DNA from 4 places in the Acetobacter sp. AC2005 genome. Region 2 is predicted to be linked to each of the others. Evidence: riboswitches for the same ligand, from Rfam matches in the RefSeq annotation. Region 2 holds a riboswitch; each other region holds the start of a gene.
The links. A riboswitch is a leader RNA that binds a small molecule or an ion and turns the genes downstream of it on or off. The one in region 2 is predicted to bind cobalamin.

Region 1 (2,201 bases), on a different replicon from region 2:
TGTCCAGTAGAATGGGCCGCCCGTTGCGTAGGTTTTGGGATAAACGGCATCCTTGGTGATGTCGAACATCAGGGCAGAGCGGTAAACCACCACCTTGCCATCCGCAATGCCCCGGTACCAGCCGGTTAGAATTTCGTGGATGACATCTTTAAGCTTTGGATCAGATTTTTCCGCAGCATGTGCAAAGGCTGATGCTGTTGTAAATTTTTCCCGCTCCAGCAGGGTATGCAGGGCGTTAAGTTTGTCTTTCCGATCTACGTTGGCCTGCACGATGTTGGCGTACAGGGCCGCGCCAATCTGGGGGTTTAACGTCTCTCTATCTGTCAGGCGCTGGGATACCTGCATAAAGCGGGATAGATCTTCATTGTTTGGAGTGGCAGGAGCGGTATCTGCCGCAAGGGCTGCACCCGTTGCGCCTGCAACAGAAAGACCAATACCACCTAAAAGCACATCTCGCCGGGACATACGTAAAAGCTTGTTCAAGCGCATGGCGTTAGGGGATGCACACCATTCCGCTACAGGCTGCCCCTTGTGCGTTTGTCTCATTCTTCGGGTTCTCCCTACAAAGCCGGGCTCCGCCCTGTCGGAATGAAACATTGCGGAGAAATATTGAATGCCAAATTGTGAATGGTTTTATAGAGAAGGCCTGAGCTTGCAACCTGTTATAACGGCATAATACCTATTTCATGCCTAGTTGATGCAGGTATGCTCAGGAGTTAATGCGGCAGTTATTACCTATATGGCCATGAAATGGCTGCCACGTATCTGTTCTGCCAAAGAGTTCCAAACCTAAAAAACCATGCAATTTCAGGGAGCCGTCTTCCGCCACCCATACAATGGCATCGTAAGTATTTTTGCTTTGAGGGTCAAAAATGTGGCCTTTCCAATGGTCATGCCGGTCTTCCATGGGGTGGAAGCCTTTGAGCATCTGAAGGTTACATTCAGTTTTTCTGCGGCCAGAAGCTTCTTCATCCTGCGTTAGGTTCAACCCTACAAGATTCCCGCACATCTTATCGCCACAGCTATGGATATCGAACACGCCTTTGCCGTCTTCTGTAATCCATTGCCCTGTTATGGTTGGTGTGGAGGCGTTTTCTGCATGAGCATGAGAAGGTATGGTGCCCCATGCAAGAAGCAGTGCTGTTATAAATGAGCTAAAGGCATGTTTGTACATTTTGCTGCCTTGTCCTGCCGCTACCGGTTCATCCCGCCCGGTGTGATGTGCCTGATGGAGGCAGGTCTCCTGGCTTGGGGATATGGTGTGTGTTAGACCTTTTGCCTTCCCAGCCGTATTACTGGCCAGTGGCTAGCCGTGACCGGCAGCAGGTCCAACCTCCCCTTACAGTTGCGGGAGCAGCTGCCGACTATAAGTTTCTGCTTCAATATGAAGCAAAAACCGTGCACGGCATTCCCTTTTAAGCCGCTTGCGCAGCACCATCCATCTGTTCAAGCATTTATTCTAGCAATAAGAGGACTTGGTGCCAGTATGGGAAAAGCAGAGCAGGTGAGAGGTTTTTGCGCCTCGCTTTGTCTTACAGGGCAGCAATAACCTTAAGTCCCGCCAGAATGGCATTGGGAATAACCGAGGTTTCTCCGGGGCGCATCATATATTCAAACTCCGGCGTAATAACCAAACCCGGTGTGACAGGAATGCCGTAATACGCTTCTAGAATGGCGGAATGCGTTTGTGGTCCATTGATATAAGGGCCAAGCGGAACGCCAGCGGCTTCCTGCATGCGTTGCCCGTAGGCCAGACGGGGGCTGAGCTGGTAATAGGAATACATCACGCCCAGACGATCCAATGGCCGGTGGGGGATAATGCCCAGAAGGGAAGCGCCAGCATAAAATTCGTTTGAGAATGTAGAGTTACTTGGCGTGTTATGAATAAACCCTGCCAACACGTAGCCGCCAGCCATTTGGTGTTCGCCATGGCTGCGATACACCATCTGATCTGCCTCTATATAAAATGTATCACGCGGCTTGAGCTTGTGTGGATGCACAGACCCCGCAAAAGCCGCCGGAATGGTGCCAACCATATCCGGGTAAGGTGAAGTATCGTGGCCAAAGCCGATTTTGTAATGACCGGGAAGCTTACGCGTGCCAAAAAACGGCTCCCACGTTAATTCAACCGGAGTTTGAATGCCCGTATAAGGCTCATCGCCCCATGCCCAGCCTGTGTTATCGCGGGCTTTAGGGCCTAT
Region 2 (2,201 bases):
GCCATTGTTGGCTCATGCTGCGAGTCATCCATGTGCGCCAGCGTAATTGCAGAAGTTGCTGCAGGTATGTAGCATAAACCCCGGCCAGTAGGGCGGGAATGGCAATCAGGAAAAATCCGGGAACAAAACCTTCAAAGGTATGAGAATACCAGAACAAACCACGTAGAAATGTTGATAAATCTTTTTGTTGTAGGGCAGTATAATAGATATTGCGTGAAAAAGACTGCCATACATCCAGCCCCACCATAAGAAGCGTTAAGCCAAGAACTGCTATAATAAGCAACCATGCTTTCTTACGATCTTCAGAAGAAAAATACGGGCGGCTGAGGAACCATAAATCACCCATCATCTGAAAAAGTTGCTTCACCCGAATGTCCCAAGATCTTTGATAATTATGTTATGTTATAATATGTCCAAAAGGCAGTAAATTACCTTGTGGCATCTGCACACTGAGATGGTGAGGTTGGTAGTAATGCAAGTTCTTTCATAATCGGTTGTTTTGTACGAAGTGCTATTGGCTTGAAGATTGAATAATATATTTGCAAGGAGAGATTGAAATATGGCGCCAAAATAAGTTAAGGATTGCGCCAATTTGCAACGGTCCCGCGCAAGCGGGTTTGAAAGGGAATGCCGGAGTTTCAATTACTGAAACCTAGTCGGCAACTGCCCTCGCAACTGTAGGCGGAGAGCACATTACTTCATGGTCGCATAAAGCGGCAGCCACTGGTGGCAGCATCGGGAAGGCTGAGTAACGTGTGATGACCCGTAAGTCAGGAGACCTGCCGTTGTTGTCTAGTTTGATCGCCGGGCGAGGGAACCGGAGATGGATGATGTCATGTTTACTCTTCTGCCTTTGGCAGATTTCTTCTCAAATTTTTCAGGCATTCTCCCTTCACTTTGTATGGTGAAGCCAAACAATGCCTGACCTGACAAACAAAATATGGAAGAAATTTCCATATTCATTGCATTGCTTGCTCTTGGTTGCCGGCGTTTGGGGAACTCTACCTACTTTTGCACATGGTGAAGAAACACAAATCGAGGAAGATCGTCGTCGTCTTGGCAATTCTGGGCCGCTGATTGAGCAGATTGATCCGGCTACGGTGCGGGATTCCCAGCGTGCTTCAGAAGACGCGGCAGCAGAGAAAAAAGGCGATGACACCCCAGATATGAGCGACCACCTGCTGGGCAACATGTGGGGCGCGCGAGACTGGATGGCCAAACACGGTATCAGCTTTGACATTCAGGAAGTGGATGAGTTGTGGGGAAACACCACAGGTGGCACGGCTTCCAGGGCTGATGGCGCCAGTGGTTCGGGCACTGGCCCCGCCTATGATGGGGTAACCATGCCAACCCTGACGGTGGATCTGGAAAAGCTGATCGGGCTGAAGGGCGGCACATTCAACGTCAGGGCCCTGCAGCTGCGCGGGCGCTCCATCTCGCAGGATCATCTGGCCAACTTCAACCCCGTCAGCGGGTTCGAGGCCGATCGTTCCACCCGACTGTTCGAGCTGTGGTATCAGCAGTCCTTTCTGGACGGCAAGCTGGACGTCAAGATCGGGCAGCAGGATCTGGATACCGAGTTCCTGATCAGTGATTACGGGGCCTTGTATCTGAACTCCAACTTCGGCTGGCCCATGGCCCCATCGGTCAACCTGTATGCAGGGGGGCCATCCTGGCCGCTGTCTTCTCCGGCAATCCGCATCCGCTATCGTCCATCAGACAAGTTCACCTTCATGTTTGCCGCAGCGGATGACAACCCGCCGGGCAATCGCAACAACTCCTTTGGCATCCAGAACGGCGGCAACAGCGCAGATCCCACCAACCAGAACACCAATGATGAAGATGGCGCCAACTTCAACATGGGCACTGGCGCGCTGCTGATTACCGAACTGCAGTATGCCCTCAACCCCCAGCCTGATGACATGTCACACGTCACCAAGGATCCTGGTCTGCCGGGTATCTACAAGCTGGGCGGATATTACGATACGGCCAAATTCCCTGATTATCGCTACAACAATCAAGGCAAGGCTTTAGGGAGTGCGGCTGACACCACAGGCATTCCACGGTGGGATCGGGGCAACTGGATGGTATATGGCATCATTGACCAGATGATCTGGCGACCCTCGCTCCAGTCTCCTCAGTCTGTGGGCGTTTTTGCGCGTGCCACGGGCAATGGGGGAGATCGCAACATGATCAGCTTT
Region 3 (2,201 bases), on a different replicon from region 2:
ACCGTAATATCCTAGCCGACTGTAATATTCATCTTCCATATTATAGGCGCTGTAGGTGTGCAGGTTGCTCTGTATCAGCCGGGCCGTCAGCCCCAGATCAAAATTATGGGTGACATCATAGCCCAAGCGAATGTTGGCGGAGCGGTTATCGTTTCTGTCCCCCCGGTGGCGCTGTTCCTTGTCTGCGCCAAAATAGCGGCCGATATAGCGCGGGATTTCATGAAAACCATCTTGCCGGTAATGGGAAAGTTCAACATTGTAATGGAACTTTCCCTTACTGCCGCGCGCGCCCATAACCTGATTAAACGTGCCGTAAGATCCACCTTCCACCCGCACAAAAGGCGTAAACCTGCCCTGCCCCTGCGCTGTGGTAATATCAATAACCCCGGCCATGGCATCTGCCCCGTACAGGCCGCTTTGTGGCCCGCGCAGAATTTCTATGCGGCCCATACCATCGGTAACAAACTGCGCAGCATCAAACGCGCCGGAGGTGGAGCTGCCATCGTTAATATCCATGCCATCCAGCCGCACTTTCACCTCGTTGGCATTGTTGCCGCGCATGAAAATGGAGGTGGTGCCGCCAAAGCCACCCGAACGCACCACATTCAGCCCCGGTTGGCGGGCCAGAATATCTGTAAGCGTGCGGCGCTGCTGGGTGAGGATCTGCTTTTCTGTCACAATCGTCATGGCCGTGCCAATTTCATCCGCCCGCATGGGGTGGCGTGCCGCACTTACCGTAACGTAATCCGGGTAAGCCTGCGTGCTGCGGGCCTGCACAGCTTGCGGGCCCTCCACCGCATGAGAGAGAGGCGCATTGCGCGCCGGAGCGGTGGCGGCAGGTGTTACGGCCACTTTGGCAGCAACGGTGTTTTTACCCGTTGATGTAGCGGAGTTTGCGGCATCTGCCGCCATGGCGGCAGTGGTTTCTACCAGCAGCAGGGAAGATCCGGTAAGCAAAAGGTTTTTTAGGCGCATGGGTTAAGGCAATCTCGCGGTTTAACAGCGTTGCCACGAGACTTGGCCCGGCTTTTTCCACCACAGGGCACAAACCACCCCATTGGCTGACCGCTTGCCCAGCCTGCCAGCACACCCCGGCTGACATGCCCCGTCTGCAACTGTGTGCTGATGGCAGGTCTCCTGGCTTGCGGTTTTTCGGTTGTGGCACCCCTTCCCGGAAAGGTTTGTTCCAGTGGGCCAGCGCTTTGCGCCGTGCGTGCACATCCATGCCGCTTACAGTTGCGGGGACAGCCCGGGAATATCGCAAAACCATTGCAGGCAATGGCGCGGGCACCCGGTTCCCTTTTCATTCCCCTTGGGGGAAACCATCATGCGGTGTGGTTTACAGGCTGGGGGTGGCTTGTCAACAAAAGCACGCCCCAGTGTGGCGGCAGGCTTTAGGCTTCACGCGGGAGGCGTTGAGACTGGGAGCGAATAACCTGCTCCTCATAATCCAGTTCCTGCTGGAGCTTCCATTCTGTCTGGTCGTTAATCTCGCTGCGCGATGTCATATCCCGCATGGCCTGCCGTTCGGCCCGCAGCAGTTGCAGGCGCAGGGCCAGTTCCATACGCGCATGGCGTAGGGCGCGGCTGCGGTCTAGCGGTGTGATGCGCGGCGTTTCGTCCTCTTCTTCCAAACGGCTGTGATACAGCTGATACAGGCGGTCTATCACCTCCTGCCGCAGGGCTTCATCTGCATTCTGCCCCTCGGGCTTTGCCAGTGCTGTGCCGTTCGGGTTGGGCGCTGGCGGTTGCGCGCGCGCTTTTGTCAGCACCGCAAGGGCTGCGCGTATCAGCTTCTGGCGGGCCATGTTTTCTTCCTGCGCGTTCTTGTCCACCGTTTCCTGCGGCAAAAAGCGCAGGCACAGCGGAATGAACACGCTGGCTGCCAGCAGGGAAAGAACAATTACGCCTGTAGCGGCCACCACCACGGCATCGCGCATGGGAAAGGCATCTGTGCCATCCGTGCCTTCGGGCAGGGAAAGCACAGCCGCCAGCGTAACGGCCCCGCGCACGCCAGCAAATGTCAGCAACATGCTGCCTGCAAAACCTGTGGGTTCAAACGGCAGGCTGCCAATGCGCGCCACCACCCAACGGCCGAAAACGGATGTCCATACACCTGCAAAGCGCATGGCCAGCATAATGGCGTATATCTGCACCACAAACAGGCCAACCTGCCACAAGGCCACATCATATTTCCGGCC
Region 4 (2,201 bases), on a different replicon from region 2:
AGATTCTGGCGAACGTTCTGCTCAAGTTGCGCTGCAATGGTATGGAACAGCGTACATCTTTCCTGCCCAGCAGAAGTAAGCACAAGTTTTTTGGCACGCCGGTCCCGCGTATCCTGCAGGCGAGTGATCAGCTTTTGTTTTTCCAGCAAATCAAGAATACGTACTAGTGCCGAGCAATCCACATTCATGGCGGCTGCAAGATCACTTTGCGTGGCGCCATCGGGCATCATCATCAAATAAGCCATCGGGCGCATGCTGGCCAATGTCATGCCATGCGGGCGTAAAGCCCGGTCCAGTTGCGTGCGCCAGACGGTGGCTAACCGCATAATGCGGAAGATAAGCGCCATGTCTGAAAAACGCGTTTCATCCAGTGTGGGCAGAACGCGTGGGGAGGTCATAGAATCCTCATTAGTTAGCGAAAGAATATTTGACATATAAAGTATATTCATACGAATATAACATAGCTGTTTTGCGCGTCAATAATGGAAATAAGGCTGCAAAGCACAGGAACATTAGCGTGAAGCCTCAATCCTGTTTCAGATCAGCAGACTTTTAAAGTTGCAGGGCTAAAACTGCGGGTTGAAAGCAAAGGCCGCTTATGCGCATTGTGCGCGGGCTAATGGTGTCCTTTACGGGATGAAAAGGGAAGAACGGTGCAAGGCCGTCGCTGCCCCCGCAACTGTAAGTTACCCATGGTGTTCCGTATGGGCTTTCTGGCCCAATGTGCCACTGGCCTATGTGCAGGCTGGGAAGGTAGGGAACGCTGTTTTATGTTCTGGCCTGTAAGGGAGAGCATATGTGGGTACAAGCCAGGAAACCTGCCATTGGTGCCTTATGCGTAAGCATATAGGCGGGCCTTAATTATTAAGTTCTGGCGTTGCTGCTGGCGGGGTGCCCGGCAGGCATAGATGCACCATAGGGTGCATTTCTTCTGTCATCTCTGGGCAGGGGCGCCGGGTATCTGCACCCCTTTCAAGCAGCCGTTCTTTTAGAATGGTAGTTATTTCAGGGATACAGCATGGCCGAAGCGTCCGATTCTTCTCAAAAATCACCTCAGAATCGCCCTGTTTTGCATGTGTGTGTCACATGTCGGCGTGGTGGACCTGCTATGGATCAGCCGCCGGGTGCCCAGTTGTATGCACGTTTGCAGACCTTGGTGCAGGAAGCAGAAGCTGCTGGGCAGGAAGCTCCGGTTCTGTTGCGTCAGGTGCAGTGTCTGGCTGCCTGTGATCGCGGATGCACTGCAGCTATTGCCATGCCAGAGCGTTGGACATGGTTATTAGGGCATCTGGGCGCTGAAAAAGCAGAAGATCTTCTGACGTATGCCCAACTCTATGCAAAATCCGCGCGGGGCACGGTCATGCCTTCGCGCCGTCCGGCATCTCTTTCCAATATGGTGCTGGGGCGTGTTCCCGCACAACTTTATGATGAACAGGAGCCTTCATGACACTCGCATCTCGCGTGCCTGTAACCATTATCACTGGTTTTTTAGGGGCAGGCAAAACAACCCTTTTGCGCAATCTTCTTCAGCGTGCAGCAGGGCACCGCATTGCCGTGGTGGTGAACGAATTTGGTTCTCTTGGCATTGATGGAGAAATTCTGCGCGGGTGCGGCGTGGAAGGCTGCAAGGAAGATGATATTGTCGAACTGACCAATGGCTGCCTGTGCTGCACGGTAGCAGATGATTTTCTGCCAACAATGGAAGCCCTGCTAGATCGGGCCGATCCGCCAGAACATGTAGTTATTGAAACATCAGGTCTGGCGCTGCCTAAACCATTGCTCAAGGCCTTTGGGTGGCCAACAGTGCGCAACCGCATGACTGTTGATGGGGTGATAACCGTAGTGGATGCACCAGCAGTAGCTGCTGGCCGTTTTGCAGATGACCCGGAAGCTATTGCCCAGCAGCGTGTGGCAGATCCATCCCTAGATCATGACAACCCTTTGGCAGAGGTTTTTGAAGATCAGATCAACGCTGCAGATCTTGTGGTGTTGAACAAGACAGATCTGCTTGATGCAGATGCGCTTGCACGCGTTGAAGATGAAATCCGCCACACAGCACCGCGCCCTGTGCAGATTGTACGTGCCACGGAAGGCAAGGTAGATCCGGCCATATTGCTTGGTATCGGAGCTGCGGCAGAAGCTGATCTGGCCGCTCGTCCTTCCCATCATGATGCAGAAGATGGCGAACACGAACATGATGA

Region 1: it holds a riboswitch for cobalamin, as region 2 does, so the genes downstream of both, QQM41_RS08150 (DUF2147 domain-containing protein) here and QQM41_RS13985 (carbohydrate porin) in region 2, are expected to answer to the same signal.
Region 3: it holds a riboswitch for cobalamin, as region 2 does, so the genes downstream of both, QQM41_RS03905 (TonB-dependent receptor domain-containing protein) here and QQM41_RS13985 (carbohydrate porin) in region 2, are expected to answer to the same signal.
Region 4: it holds a riboswitch for cobalamin, as region 2 does, so the genes downstream of both, QQM41_RS08050 (DUF1636 domain-containing protein) here and QQM41_RS13985 (carbohydrate porin) in region 2, are expected to answer to the same signal.

What each region holds. Positions count from the first base shown of each region.
Region 1 covers NZ_CP149625.1:1,682,495-1,684,695, forward strand. Annotated here, with positions in the region: gene QQM41_RS08145 (sorbitol dehydrogenase family protein) at 1-597, opposite strand, end outside; gene QQM41_RS08150 (DUF2147 domain-containing protein) at 710-1,174, opposite strand; cobalamin riboswitch at 1,216-1,454, opposite strand; gene QQM41_RS08155 (carbohydrate porin) at 1,533-2,201, opposite strand, start outside.
Region 2 covers NZ_CP149627.1:59,061-61,261, reverse strand. Annotated here, with positions in the region: gene QQM41_RS13990 (ABC transporter ATP-binding protein/permease) at 1-367, opposite strand, end outside; cobalamin riboswitch at 582-802, shown strand; gene QQM41_RS13985 (carbohydrate porin) at 918-2,201, shown strand, end outside.
Region 3 covers NZ_CP149625.1:810,992-813,192, forward strand. Annotated here, with positions in the region: gene QQM41_RS03905 (TonB-dependent receptor domain-containing protein) at 1-975, opposite strand, end outside; cobalamin riboswitch at 1,110-1,342, opposite strand; gene QQM41_RS03910 (Na+/H+ antiporter) at 1,395-2,201, opposite strand, start outside.
Region 4 covers NZ_CP149625.1:1,660,163-1,662,363, forward strand. Annotated here, with positions in the region: gene QQM41_RS08045 (MarR family transcriptional regulator) at 1-449, opposite strand, end outside; cobalamin riboswitch at 604-841, shown strand; gene QQM41_RS08050 (DUF1636 domain-containing protein) at 1,019-1,447, shown strand; gene cobW (cobalamin biosynthesis protein CobW) at 1,444-2,201, shown strand, end outside.